DNA from 2 places in the Pseudomonas sp. OTU750018 genome. Region 1 is predicted to be linked to the other one. Evidence: predicted binding sites of a transcription regulator. Region 1 holds the regulator's gene; the other holds the start of a gene.
What was found. Region 1 encodes sigma-54, which starts transcription at its own class of promoters, with help from an activator protein. Its sites were predicted from a motif close to ANTGGCATNNANNTTGCTNT; they were not measured.
Positions count from the first base shown of each region.

Region 2: flgB (flagellar basal body rod protein FlgB) is a predicted target of sigma-54. The motif match lies at 5,195-5,214, and genes of this name have one in related genera.

Region 1 covers NZ_JAAPAU010000004.1:212,866-220,036, reverse strand. The annotation lists gene lptA (lipopolysaccharide transport periplasmic protein LptA) at 1-10, shown strand, start outside; gene lptB (LPS export ABC transporter ATP-binding protein) at 13-738, shown strand; gene HCI85_RS19705 (RNA polymerase factor sigma-54) at 877-2,391, shown strand; gene hpf (ribosome hibernation-promoting factor, HPF/YfiA family) at 2,585-2,893, shown strand; gene ptsN (PTS IIA-like nitrogen regulatory protein PtsN) at 2,909-3,382, shown strand; gene rapZ (RNase adapter RapZ) at 3,385-4,242, shown strand; gene HCI85_RS19685 (HPr family phosphocarrier protein) at 4,255-4,527, shown strand; gene pmbA (metalloprotease PmbA) at 4,595-5,941, opposite strand; gene yjgA (ribosome biogenesis factor YjgA) at 6,045-6,566, shown strand; gene tldD (metalloprotease TldD) at 6,615-7,171, opposite strand, start outside.
Region 2 covers NZ_JAAPAU010000001.1:463,104-470,274, reverse strand. The annotation lists gene HCI85_RS02360 (ABC transporter ATP-binding protein) at 1-147, opposite strand, end outside; gene argF (ornithine carbamoyltransferase) at 144-1,064, opposite strand; gene HCI85_RS02350 (molybdopterin oxidoreductase family protein) at 1,373-3,481, shown strand; gene grxD (Grx4 family monothiol glutaredoxin) at 3,602-3,928, shown strand; gene bfr (bacterioferritin) at 3,999-4,469, opposite strand; gene HCI85_RS02335 (bacterioferritin-associated ferredoxin) at 4,666-4,884, opposite strand; gene flgB (flagellar basal body rod protein FlgB) at 5,263-5,670, shown strand; gene flgC (flagellar basal body rod protein FlgC) at 5,686-6,129, shown strand; gene flgD (flagellar hook assembly protein FlgD) at 6,155-6,823, shown strand; gene flgE (flagellar hook protein FlgE) at 6,878-7,171, shown strand, end outside.

The DNA of each region.
Region 1 (7,171 bases):
GGCGCAGTAATAATGGCCACATTGAAAGCCCAACACCTGGCAAAGAGCTACAAAGGCCGCCAGGTTGTGCGCGACGTCAGCCTGAGTATCGACAGCGGGCAGATTGTCGGCTTGCTTGGCCCCAACGGCGCCGGCAAGACCACCTGTTTCTACATGATCGTCGGCCTCGTACAGGCCGATCAGGGTCGCGTGATGATCGATGATCTCGACGTCAGTCATCAGCCCATGCATGGCCGCGCTCGCGCCGGCATTGGCTACCTGCCGCAGGAAGCCTCGATTTTCCGCAAGCTCAGCGTCGCCGACAACATCATGGCCATCCTGGAAACCCGCAAGGACCTGGACGGTGCCGCTCGTCGCAAGGAACTTGAAGGCCTGCTGCAGGAATTCCATATCAGCCATATCCGCGACAACCTCGGCATGAGCCTGTCTGGTGGTGAGCGCCGCCGCGTGGAAATTGCCCGCGCCCTGGCGACTAACCCCAAGTTCATCCTGCTCGACGAACCCTTCGCCGGTGTCGATCCGATTTCCGTCGGCGATATCAAGCAGATCATCCACCACCTCAAGGCCAAGGGTATCGGTGTATTGATCACCGACCACAACGTGCGCGAGACCCTGGATATCTGCGAAACCGCTTATATCGTCAGCGATGGCCAGCTGATCGCAGAGGGTGATGCCGAGGCCATTCTGGCCAACCAGACAGTCAAAGAAGTGTATCTGGGGCATGAGTTCCGGCTGTAACCACCGCTTTTCTCAAGCCGACTGCAGCCAAGGCTAGGCAAAACCCTTAAAGTCAGGCATATAATTTGCTTCCTAGTGGCGCTTTTTGAAAACGCCCTGTTGTGGATTGCGCACAGACGCCGGTAAATAAGGTCTGCAATGAAACCATCGCTAGTCCTGAGAATGGGCCAGCAGCTGACGATGACACCGCAGCTGCAACAGGCCATCCGCCTGCTCCAACTGTCTACCCTGGATCTTCAGCAAGAGATCCAGGAGGCTTTGGAGTCCAACCCGATGCTCGAACGCCAGGAAGATGGCGATGATTTCGACAATTCGGACCCTATGGCTGATGGCGCAGAAAGCGCCAGCCCCAGCGAACAGCCCGAAGCGCCCTATCAGGAAACCAACTACCAGGAAGCCACGCAGACCGTGGACAACCTGGAAGAAGGCGATTGGGGCGAACGCATTCCCAATGAGCTGCCCGTCGATACCGCCTGGGAAGATATCTACCAGACCAGCGCCAGCAGCCTGCCCAGCAGCACCAACGATGATGACGAGTGGGATTTCACTACCCGCACCTCCAGCGGTGAGAGCCTGCAAAGCCACCTGCTCTGGCAGCTCAACCTGGCCCCGATGTCCGATAAGGATCGACTGATCGGCGTCACCCTGATCGACTGCATCAACGAACAGGGCTACCTGGAAGAAACCCTGGAAGAAGTGGTCGAGGCCTTCGACCCGGAACTGGACATCGAGCTCGACGAAGTCGAAGCCGTGTTGCACCGCATCCAGCAATTCGAGCCCACCGGTATCGCCGCGCGCAACCTGGGCGAGTGCCTGCTTCTGCAACTGCGTCAGCTGCCGGCGAAAACCCCTTGGCTAAGCGAAGCTCAGCGCCTGGCCAGCGACTACCTCGACCTGCTCGGCAGCCGCGACTACAGCCAGTTGATGCGCCGCATGAAGCTCAAAGAAGACGAGCTGCGCCAGGTTATCGACCTAATTCAAAGCCTCAACCCGCGCCCTGGCTCGCAGATCGAATCCAGCGAGCCGGAATACGTGGTACCCGATGTAATCGTGCGCAAACACAACGAGCGCTGGCTGGTTGAACTCAACCAGGAAGCCATGCCGCGCCTGCGGGTCAACGCGCAATACGCCGGCTTTGTGAAACGCGCCGATTCCAGCGCCGACAACACCTTTATGCGTAACCAGCTGCAGGAAGCGCGCTGGTTTATCAAAAGCCTGCAAAGCCGCAACGAAACTTTGATGAAAGTGGCCACGCAGATCGTTGAACACCAGCGCGGCTTCCTCGACTACGGCGATGAGGCAATGAAACCCCTGGTGCTGCACGATATTGCCGAAGCGGTGGGCATGCACGAGTCGACCATCTCGCGGGTGACCACGCAGAAATTCATGCACACCCCGCGTGGCATTTACGAGCTGAAATACTTCTTTTCCAGCCACGTCAGCACCTCTGAAGGCGGCGAATGCTCGTCCACGGCAATCCGCGCCATCATCAAAAAACTGGTCGCCGCGGAAAATGCGAAAAAGCCGTTGAGTGACAGCAAGATCGCTGGTTTACTGGAAGCACAGGGCATTCAAGTCGCTCGCCGCACGGTCGCCAAGTACCGTGAGTCCCTCGGAATAGCGCCTTCCAGTGAGCGCAAACGATTGATCTAAGGCGGCACGAAGAAGGAAGACATCAACCCAGACAGAACATGCCCAGGCCTCGCCTTTTCGCAAAAGCAGCCATACTGCCAACATGCAATCAGCGACCGTGCCAGGCTCGTTCTACCCGAGTCTTCCACGCCACAGTGTTCCGGCGGCAGGCCTCATGCCTGCCTCTTACACACGGCAACAAGGAGAAAGCGGTATGCAAGTCAACATCAGTGGACACCAGCTGGATGTGACCGACGCCCTACGCGACTACATCGCCGAAAAACTCGGCCGATTGGAGCGCCACTTCGACAAGATCACCAATGTACAAGTCACCATGGAGGTCGAGAAACTCAAACAGAAAATCGAAGCGACCCTGCACATTGCTGGCGGTGAAGTCGTCGCCAATGCCGAACATGAAGACATGTACGCAGCCATCGATCTACTGACTGATAAACTCGACCGACAACTCATCAAACACAAGGAAAAACAGCTCGAACGTCAACAGGGCGCTATGGCCCGCTGACATCGTCTACCTCCTATGATCCGACTTGAAACTATCCTGACCCCCGGCCGTTCTTTAGTGAACGTGCCGGGCGGCAGCAAAAAACGTGTCCTCGAACAGATTGCCAACCTGGTGGCCCGTGAGCTACCTGACCTGGACGGCCAAGACATCTTCGAAAGCCTGATAGCCCGGGAAAAACTTGGCTCGACCGGTTTCGGCAATGGCATTGCCATTCCGCACTGTCGCCTGCCGGGTTGTACCGCGCCGATCAGCGCCTTGCTGCGCCTGGACGCTGCAGTAGACTTCGACGCCATCGACGGTGCGCCTGTGGACCTGCTGTTTGTTCTGCTGGTGCCCGAAGCTGCCACCGACGCTCACCTAGAACTGCTCCGGCAGATCGCCAGCATGCTCGATCGCAGCGATGTGCGTGCCAGCCTGCGCCAAGCCGAAAGCAGCGAAGCCCTGTATCAGGTGGTTGTGGACGTACAAAGCCAACTCAACCGAGCCTGAGCATGCGCCTGATCATCGTTAGCGGTCGCTCCGGCTCCGGGAAGAGCACCGCCCTCGATGTGCTTGAGGACAACGGTTTCTACTGCATCGACAACCTGCCAGCCGGGCTGCTGCCTGAACTGGCTGAGCGCGCCCTGCTGCACACCGAACTGCTGCATCCGCAGGTCGCGGTGTCGATTGATGCGCGCAACCTGCCGAGCCACCTCAAGCGCTTTCCCGAGCTGCTTGAAGAAGTTCGCGCACGGCACATCAAGTGCGATGTGATCTATCTGGATGCCGACGAAGAAACCCTGCTCAAGCGCTTCTCGGAAACCCGCAGACGCCACCCGCTGACCAACGAGAGTCGCTCGCTGGCTGAAGCCATCGCCGATGAAGCGCTGCTGCTAGGGCCGATCATCGACCTAGCCGACCTGAAGATCGACACCACTCACCTCAACCTGTACCAGCTGCGCGACAGCCTGAAGCTGCGCCTGCTCAATCAGCCAGAGCCAGGTACCGCGTTTCTGCTGGAGTCCTTTGGCTTCAAGCGCGGCATGCCGGTGGATGCTGATCTGGTATTCGATGTGCGCTGCCTGCCCAATCCCTACTGGAAGCCGGACTTGCGCGACTTCTCCGGCCTCGACCAGCCGGTAGTCGACTACCTCTCAGCCCAGGCCGATGTCGAAGACATGTACCAGGACATCCTCGCCTACCTGACCAAATGGCTGCCGCGCTTTGCCGCCAGCAACCGCGCCTATGTCACGGTGGCGATTGGCTGCACCGGCGGCCACCACCGCTCGGTGTACCTGGCCAACCGCCTGGGGGAAACCCTCAAACCCATCCTGAAAAACGTTCAGACTCGCCACCGCGACCTCAGCTAAGGAATTGCCGCGATGCCCGCCTGCGAAATCACCATTATCAACAAACTTGGCCTGCACGCCCGCGCGGCGGCCAAGTTTGTCGGCGTCGCTGGGCGTTTTCCCTGCCAGGTTAAGGTAGGTCGCACGCCGGAGAGTCTGGTCGACGGCAAAAGCATCATGGCAGTAATGATGCTCGCCGCCGGCAAAGGCACACCGGTGCACCTGCACACCGAAGGCGAGCAGGATAGCGAGGCGCTGCAGGCCCTGAGCGAGCTGATCAACAACTACTTCGACGAAGGCGAATAGCTGATCGAGAGACAGTAAAATGGGGCTGAACGCTTACGCGTTAGCCCCATTTTTCATGCGACCTGAATCAACTACCCGCCACAGTCATCCGCTCAATCAGCACCGAACCTGTGCGGATATTGCTGCGCAGTTCCAGATCATTACCGACTGCAACAATCTGCTTGAACATGTCGCGCAGGTTGCCGGCAATCGTGACTTCCTGCACCGGGAACTGGATTTCGCCATTCTCAACCCAGTAGCCACCGGCACCGCGCGAATAATCACCGGTGACCATATTCAGGCCCTGGCCCATCAGCTCAGTGACCAGCAGACCACGCCCCATGCGTTTGAGCAGCGCCTTCTGGTCTTCATCGCCATGGCTTACAAACAGGTTATGCACGCCACCGGAGTTGGCGGTGCTGGGCATACCCAGCTTGCGTCCGGAGTAGGTGCCGAGCACATAGGACAGCAGCTCGCCGCGCTCGACAAAGGATTTTGCATAGGTCGCCAGACCGTCGCCATCAAAGGCAGCGCTGCCCAGCGCACGGGGGATATGTGGGCGCTCATCCAGTGTCAACCACGTAGGGAATAACTGCTGACCTAGTGTCCCTTCAAGAAACGACGACTTGCGGTACAAATTGCCGCCGGAAATCGCCGCGAGAAAACTGCCAAACAGGCCACCCGCTAATTCTGCAGCGAACAGCACTGGCACTTCGCAGGTCGGCACCGGACGCGCACCCAACCGGCTTACCGCACGCTCGGCGGCACGACGGCCAATGCTGCTGGCATCGGCCAGCAACTCACCCTGGCGATTAACGTCGTACCAATAGTCGCGCTGCATCTGCCCGCCGTCTTCGGCGATCATCACGCTGCTCAAGCTGTGCCGCGTGCTGGCGTAACCGCTGATAAAGCCATGGCTGTTGCCATAAACCCGGCAGCCTTGATGGGTATTCAGCGTGGTGCCGTCGGCGTTCTTGATCCGCTGATCGGCAGCAAAAGCCGCCGCCTCGCAGCTCAAGGCCTGCTCGATGGCTTGCTCTGGCGTGATCGACCAGGCATGGTACAGATCCAGCTGGGGCAGCTCGCGGGCCATCAGTGCGGCATCGGCCAAGCCGGCACACTCATCTTCAGAGGCATGTTTGGCAATCGCCAGGGCGGCTGCGACCGTTTCACGGATCGCCGCCTCACCACTTGCAGAGGTGCTGGCAGAGCCCTTGCGCTGCCCCACATACAACGTGATGCCAAAACCTTGGTCGCGGTTGAATTCGACTGTTTCCACATCACCCTGACGCACCGTGGTGGACAAGCCCTGTTCCACCGAGACGGCAACCTCGCAGGCACTCGCGCCCTGCTTTTTAGCCTCGGCAATAATCTGCTCCACCTGCGCCTGTAAATGCGGCACAGCCTGCGGGCCGACGATGTCTACTGCACTCATAAGAACTCCTGAACGATAAGCGGCAAACGCGGCCACACAGGCCAGACGCTTACAGCTGGAAACTTGCTGCTATCATGTCGGCGTTTTCCACTGGACCGCCACCATGTCTGAATACCTTGACGACGACTTCTCCGGCGAGAAGAGCAAAACCCAGATCAAGCGCGAGTTTCATGCGCTGCAGGATCTGGGGCAACGCCTGACTACCCTGAAACTCGATCTGCTGAACAAACTGCCGCTGACCGACGAGCTGCGCCGCGCGCTGGCCGAAGCGCCCAAGCACACCGCCAATGCCGCGAAGAAGCGCCATGTGCAGTTTATTGGCCGCTTGATGCGCGACCAGGACATCCCAGCCATCCTGACCTTGCTCGACCAGCTGGATGCCTCCACCCGCCAGTACAACGAACGCTTTCATAACCTGGAGCGCTGGCGTGACCGCTTACTCAACGGCGACGACGACACCCTGGAAAAATTTGTCGTCGAATACCCCAACGCCGACCGCCAGCACCTGCGCCAGCTGATCCGTCAGGGCCAGCACGAACTGGCGCAGAACAAAGCGCCTGCCGCGTCCCGCAAAATCTTCAAATACATCCGCGAGCTGGACGAAACCCAGCGCGGCTTGCGCTAAACCAGCACATCGATTGGGCTGCGCAACGCTCAACCCAATCGACGATTTTTAGCTGCCCGTACCGCCCACCGTAATCGCATCAATCTTCAGCGTCGGCTGGCCCACGCCAACCGGCACCGATTGGCCGTCCTTGCCGCAGGTGCCAACGCCGCTGTCCAGCGCTAGGTCGTTACCAACCATCGACACCTTGCTCATGGCTTCCGGGCCATTGCCGATCAGGGTGGCGCCTTTAACCGGGGCGGTGATCTTACCGTCTTCGATCAGGTAAGCCTCGCTGGTGGAGAACACGAACTTGCCGCTGGTGATATCCACCTGGCCGCCGCCGAGGTTGGCGCAGTAGATGCCCTTCTTCACCGAACGGATGATTTCTTCCGGGTCGCTTTCGCCGGCCAGCATGTACGTGTTGGTCATGCGTGGCATAGGCAGGTGCGCGTAGGACTCACGACGACCGTTACCGGTGCAGGCCACGCCCATCAGGCGGGCATTCAGCTTGTCCTGCATGTAGCCTTTGAGCACGCCGTTCTCGATCAGCGTGGTGCACTGGGTCTGGGTGCCTTCATCGTCCATGCTCAGGGAACCACGGCGCTCGGCCAGGGTGCCATCGT
Region 2 (7,171 bases), on a different contig from region 1:
GCGCAATGTCGTGGTCTTGCCGCAACCCGAAGGGCCGAGCAGGCAGCCGATATCGCCGGCATTCAGATGCAGATTGAGGTTCTGTACCACCGTGTGTCCGGGGTAGCCGCAGCTCAGGTCACGTAGGTTCAGTAGGGGCTGGTTCATGCGTGGTGGTACGCTGGTTCAACCAGAAATTCGAGCAGTGCCTTTTGTACATGCAGGCGGTTTTCCGCTTGATCCCAGGCGGCCGAGCGCGGGTCGTCGAGCAGGTCTTCGCTGATTTCCTCGCCACGGTGAGCCGGCAGGCAGTGCAGGAACAGCACGTCGTCGGCGGCTGCATCGAGCAGTGCACGGTTGACCTGGTAGGGCTGGAACAGCTTCAGGCGTTCGGCAGCTTCGTCTTCCTGGCCCATTGAGGCCCATACGTCGGTGCTTACCAAGTGTGCGCCGGCAACCGCTTCACGAGGGTCGCGCACGATTTGCACACGCTCGCCGGCAGCGGCAAGGAACGTGGCGTTTGGCTCATAGCCCTCGGGGCAGGCGACGCGCAGTTGGAAGTCGAACTGCATCGCCGCTTCTATATAGGAGTTGCACATGTTGTTGCCGTCGCCGATCCAGGCCACGGTCTTGCCTTTGATGCTGCCGCGATGCTCCTGATAGGTCTGCATGTCTGCCAGCAGTTGGCAGGGGTGCAGGTCATCGGACAGGCCGTTGATCACTGCGACCCGTGAGTTGGCGGCGAATTCGGTCAAGGTGCTGTGGGCGAAGGTGCGGATCATCACCGCATCAAGCATGCGCGACATGACGATGGCGGCATCGCCGATCGGCTCGCCACGGCCCAGCTGAGTGTCACGTGGGGAGAGGAAAATGGCCTGGCCGCCGAGCTGGATCATGCCGGCTTCGAACGACAGGCGGGTGCGGGTCGAGGCCTTCTCGAAGATCATGCCCAGTACGCGATTCTTCAGCGGCTCAAAGAGTACACCGCGGTTGCGCAAGTCCTTCAGCTCCATACCGCGGCGGATCAGGCTCACCAGTTCATCCGGTGTGCAATCCATCAGCGAGAGAAAGTGTCTTGCGCTCATCGTTAACTACCTTTTGACAGCTGGGCGCAGGTTCAATGGCCTAATTAAATAGAAGAAACGGCAGAACCTGCGGCTGGGGGGCCGCACTATGCGACGAAACGGGGAAGTCGCGATCTTATAAGCAAACGCCGATCAGGCGCAAATTGCCTGCACGGTCACAGCTACAGGGGCTGTGTAAAAGACCATCCATCGGTCGACCTGATGCCGGGCAATTCACGTAACGAACCCTGCTGGTGCAGAGGGCAGGCAGCCGCCATAGTCATGGTTTACGGTGCTGCGTGCATCGAATCAAAACAAGAGGCTCGGCCATGACCAAAACCCTCCACCACCGTGCATGCCATCTCTGTGAAGCCATTTGTGGCCTGACCATTGAGACCGAAGTGCAGGACGACGGCTCCACGCAGATCCGTTCGATCAAGGGCGATGCCCAGGACAGCTTCAGCCGTGGCCATATTTGCCCCAAGGCCGTGGCCCTGCAGGATATCCAGAGCGACCCTGACCGTCTGCGTCAGCCCATGCGCAGGGTGGGCAATGAGTGGCAAGCCATCGAATGGGATGACGCCTTTGAGTTGGTGGCCACGCGCCTGAGTGAGCTGCAGGCGCGGCACGGACAGAACACCGTGGCGGTGTATCAGGGCAATCCGAGTGTGCATAACTACGGCCTGATGACCCACAGCAACTACTTCCTTGGCCAGCTGAAAACCCGTAACCGCTATTCCGCCACCTCGGTCGATCAGCTGCCGCATCACCTGACCAGCCACCTGATGTACGGCCATGGCCTGCTGATTCCGATTCCGGACATCGACCATACCGACTTTATGTTGATCCTCGGCGGCAACCCGCTGGCGTCCAACGGCAGCATCATGACCGTACCGGATGTGGAAAAACGCTTGAAAGCCATCCAGAAGCGCGGCGGTAAATTGGTGGTGGTGGATCCACGGCGTAGCGAAACAGCAGCGATTGCCGACCAGCATGTGTTCGTGCGTCCGGGGCAAGATGCCGCGTTGCTGTTCGGTTTGCTCAATACCCTGTTTGAAGAAAGCCTCGGCCGTGCCAGTCACCTGGCAGTTGATGGGCTGGATGAGGTGCGTCAGGCGATTGCCGGTTTCACCGCCGAAAGCATGAGCGCCCAATGCGGCGTGCCGGCGCAAACGATCCGCCAGTTGGCGCGTGATTTTGCTGCTGCTGAATCGGCGGTGTGTTACGGGCGCATGGGCGTTTCGACCCAGGCCTTCGGCACCCTGTGTCAGTGGCTGGTGCAGTTGATCAACCTGGTCACTGGCAATCTGGACCGCGTCGGTGGCGTGCTTTGCACCGAGCCGGCCGTGGACCTGGTGGCCTCAACCTCCGGTGGGCATTTCAACCGCTGGCAGAGTCGCGTATCCGGCTTGCCGGAGTACGGCGGTGAGTTGCCGGTGTCGGCTTTGGCTGAGGAAATGCTCAATGAGGGCGAAGGGCAGGTGCGTGCGCTGGTCACAGTGGCGGGCAACCCGGTGCTGTCCACGCCCAATGGTCGTCAGCTGGAGCAAGCGTTGGATGGTTTGGAGTTCATGCTCAGCATCGACTTCTATATCAATGAAACCACCCGCTATGCCGACCTGATCCTCCCACCGACTGGGCCGCTGGAGCATGATCACTACGACACCACGTTCAATATGTTCGCGGTGCGCAATGTCACCCGCTTCAATGAGGCGGTGCTGGCCAAACCTGTCGGCGCGCTGCATGACTGGGAAATCTTCGTCGGTCTGGCCAAGGCCTTTGCCGCCAAGACGGGCGTGGAGCTGAAACCGACCATGGCTCCCGAGCAGATGATCGACATGGGTCTGCGGTTTGGTAGTTACGGCGACAAGTCGGAACATAAACTGTCGTTGGCTGCTCTGCGTGAGCACCCGCATGGGCTCGACCTAGGGGCGCTTAAACCCAATCTGAGCGGTCGTCTGAAAACCGCCAATAAGCAGATTCAAGCAGCACCTGCGGTGATCATGGCTGATCTGCAGCGCTTTGCCGCGCAGCCTGCTGCCAAGGCGGATGAGCTGCTGCTGATTGGTCGTCGGCATGTGCGCAGTAATAATTCTTGGATGCATAACTATCACCGCTTGGTGAAGGGTAAGCCGCGCCATCAGCTGCTGATGCATCCGGTGGATCTGAGCCAACGGGGGCTGACCGATGGCCAATTGGTGCGCGTGCGTTCGCGGGTAGGAGTCATTGAGGTAGAAGTGGCCGCCAGTGAAGACATGATGGCGGGTGTGGTCAGCCTGCCGCATGGCTGGGGGCATGCGCGCCCCGGCGTGCAGATGAGCATCGCCAGCGAGCAGCCAGGCGCCAGCGCCAATGACCTGACCGATGAGCGACAACTCGACGCCTTGTCCGGTAATGCAGCGCTGAACGGTGTGCCGGTGCAGGTTGAGGCGGCCTGATCAGGCGATATTCGGCATAAGTAAAGTGGCAGGGAAGGCCGAGCATCACGCTCGGCTTTTCGTTACAATGCCGCCACCGTGCCGACCCGTGAGTCGGGAAGTTAAGTCCTGAGGTGCCCAATGGATATCATCGAAACTATCAAAGAACAGATCGGCAATAACACCGTTCTGCTATACATGAAAGGCTCGCCGAACGCTCCACAGTGCGGCTTTTCCTCCAAAGCTGCGCAGGTTGTGATGGCCTGTGGCGAAAAATTCGCCTACGTCGACATCCTGCAAAACCCGGAAATCCGCGCCAACTTGCCGAAGTACGCCAACTGGCCAACCTTCCCGCAGCTGTGGGTGGGCGGTGAACTGGTCGGCGGCAGCGACATCCTCGCGGAAATGTTTGATAAGGGTGAGCTGCAGACCCTGATCAAGGACGCCGTGCAGAAAGCCAGCGCTTAATTCGGCTGCGCCATAAACAACAAACCCCGCCAAGTGCGGGGTTTGTTGTTTATGGCGCAGTGGTTTGCGCTTATTCGTCCATCTGCGACTGCAGGTAGTTCTGCAGGCCTACGGCTTCGATCAGGCTGAGTTGGGTTTCCAGCCAGTCGATGTGGTCTTCTTCCGAGCAGAGAATTTCTTCGAGCAGTTCACGGCTGGCGTAGTCGCCGATGCTTTCGCAGTAGGCAATCGCCGCTTTCAGGTCGATATGCGCTTTGTGTTCAATCTTCAGATCGCACTCGAGCATTTCCTTGGTGTTTTCACCGATCAGGATCTTGCCGAGGTCTTGCAGGTTTGGCAGGCCTTCGAGGAAAAGGATGCGCTTGATCAGCTTGTCCGCATGCTTCATCTCGTCGATGGACTCGTGATACTCATGCTCACCGAGTTTCTTCAGGCCCCAGTCTTCATACATGCGTGCGTGCAGGAAGTACTGGTTGATCGCGACCAGCTCGTTACCGAGGATCTTGTTCAGATGCTGGATGACCTTCTTGTCGCCTTTCATGTCTGCGTCTGCCTTGCAGGGGGAGTTAGCGTCAAATTCTGGGCCGATGGTTTTCGGCTGTCAAACCTAAGTATTTGAATTTAAAGTTAAAATTAATATGAATACGAATGCTTAAGTTCTGCGCTTGGGCGCTAAGGTGTTGAATTTTAGGCATAAAAAAACCGGACGCTATGTCCGGTTTTTTATAGCGCTAAATTCATGCGGCAACAAAGTTTGCCGGGTAGGCCATGGGCGCTTGGCTGCTTTGTACTTCGCTTAGGGTGTCGCGTACCACTTGTTTGGCCAGGCAAGCACATTTACCGCACTGGCTCGCAACACCCAGGGTGGCGCGCACGTCACGGTAGCTGCAGCAGCCTTCGTAGATGGCTTCGCGGATCTGACCGTCAGTAATACCTTCGCAGAGACACACGTACATGGTTAAGGCTCGTGGCAGGGCAGTGGCTAGTGCGAAGGATACTAATGTTAATGAGAATGCTTGTCAAAACTGTGTGTGGTTGATTGCGAATTGCCTGACGGACGGTGCAAGTGAGCGTCTGCCAGCGGGTGAGGTGATTTGCTTTGAGTCATCGCGGCCCGTGTCGCAGTTAGCTGTGAGTGATCGGGCGTGCGGCAATCGACCGAGATTCGTTGCCGTCTGCTTGCCCATAGGCGGAAAGCATTTGCCGCTTTGCCACGCCCGGCTTCTCATTTATCAATTAAGTAGTTGATAAATAAGTAAAAATTAATATGGCACAAGCATTGCTTATGGTCTTGCACGGAAAGGCGCACCACCCACCGGCAAAGGTTTTAGACCATGAGCATCAGTTTCGATCGGGCACTCGGCATCCATGAACAAGCACTGGGCTTTCGCGCTCAGCGCGCAGAAGTGTTGGCCAACAACATCGCCAACGCGGATACGCCGAACTACAAGGCGCGTGATCTGCAGTTTGCCAATGTGCTGGCGGAGCAGAGTGCAAAGAGCCAGCGCGGCCCGGTCAGCCTGAACCGTACGGATAGTCAGCATATTGCTGCCGAGGGGGTGGCCGGCGGTGATGCCAGCCTGGAGTACCGCATTCCTTTCAGCCCGTCGATTGATCAGAACACTGTCGACCTGCAGATCGAGCAATCCAACTACGCCGAGAACTCGGTGCAGTTCCAGGCCAGCTTCACTTTCCTCAATAGTAAGTTCAAAGGGCTGGTCAACGCCCTGCGCGGCGAATAACAGGAGCCTGATGCCATGTCACTAGCCAGTGTGTTCAACATTGCCGGAACCGGTATGAGCGCTCAGAGCACTCGCCTGAATACCATCGCCAGCAACATCGCCAACGCTGAATCGGTTTCTTCAAGCATTGATCAAACCTACCGCGCGCGCCATCCGGTATTCGCCACCATGTTCCAGTCCGCGCAGAACGGCGACCGTGGCTCGCTGTTTGCCGAGCAGGATGAAGCTGGCGTAGGCGTGCAGGTGCTGGGTGTGGTCGAAGATCAAAGCAGCCTGATGCCGCGCTATGAGCCGAATCATCCGGCGGCCGATGCCGGCGGTTATGTGTACTACCCCAACGTCAATGTGGTGGAGGAGATGGCTGACATGATCTCTGCCAGCCGGGCATTCCAGACCAATACCGAAATGATGAATACCGCCAAGCAGATGATGCAGCGCGTATTGACCCTGGGTCAGTAAGCCAGCGGATAAGGAGCGCAGACCGATGAGTACTGTTGGCGATGTGACTGGTTCGGCACTGGATCAATACCAGATCAAGAACGAAACCAAGACGAACAAAGACCTGGGCAAGAACGAGTTTCTTAACTTGCTGGTGGCCCAGTTGAATAACCAGAACCCGCTGGAGCCGCAAGGCAACGGCGAGTTTATCGCCCAGCTGGCGCAATTCAGTCAGGTGGAGGGGATCGAGAAGTTGAATACCAGCATGGGCTCGCTGCTCACGGGTTATCAGTCTTCTCAGGCGCTGCAGGCCTCTTCGCTGGTGGGGCGCAAGGTGATTATCCCAAGCGAAAAAGCCGTGGTTGATACCAGCGAGAGCTTTAAAGCCAGCCTGGTGCTGCCGGCGAGCAGCAGCAACGTCTACGTCAACATTTACGACAAGGCCGGTGCCGCGGTCGGGCGTGTGAACTTGGGTGAGCAGGCGGCCGGTAATGTCAGCTTTATCTGGGACGGCAAGGATGCCAGCGGCAATCTGTTGCCGCCTGGCACATACAAGTTCGAGGCGCAGGCTACCTACGCCGACGGCACTAAGGGGCTTTACACCATGCTGCCGGCTAACGTCGACAGTGTGACCCTGGGCGGCAAAGAGTTGATGTTGAACCTGGCTGGGCTCGGCAGCGTGCCAATGTCGCAAGTCCAGGTGATCGGTCAGTAATTAACAGGTTTTAGCCAGGTTATAGCCGCCGGCTGTCCGGCAAAGGAGTCTTCTATGGGTTTCAATATCGGTCTGAGCGGTCTGCGTGCCGCCACCAGCGACCTCAACGTGACCGGCAACAACATCGCCAACGCCGGTACTGCGGGCTTCAAGCAGTCACGTGCCGAGTTTGCCGATGTGTATGCCGCATCTGTGTTGGGTACTGGTTCGAACCCGCAGGGCAGTGGCGTGCTGTTGGCGGATGTGTCGCAGCTATTCAATCAGGGCAACATCAATTACACGCAGAATGCCCTGGATCTGGCGATCAATGGCAATGGTTTCTTTCAGACCAGCAACAACGGCGACGTC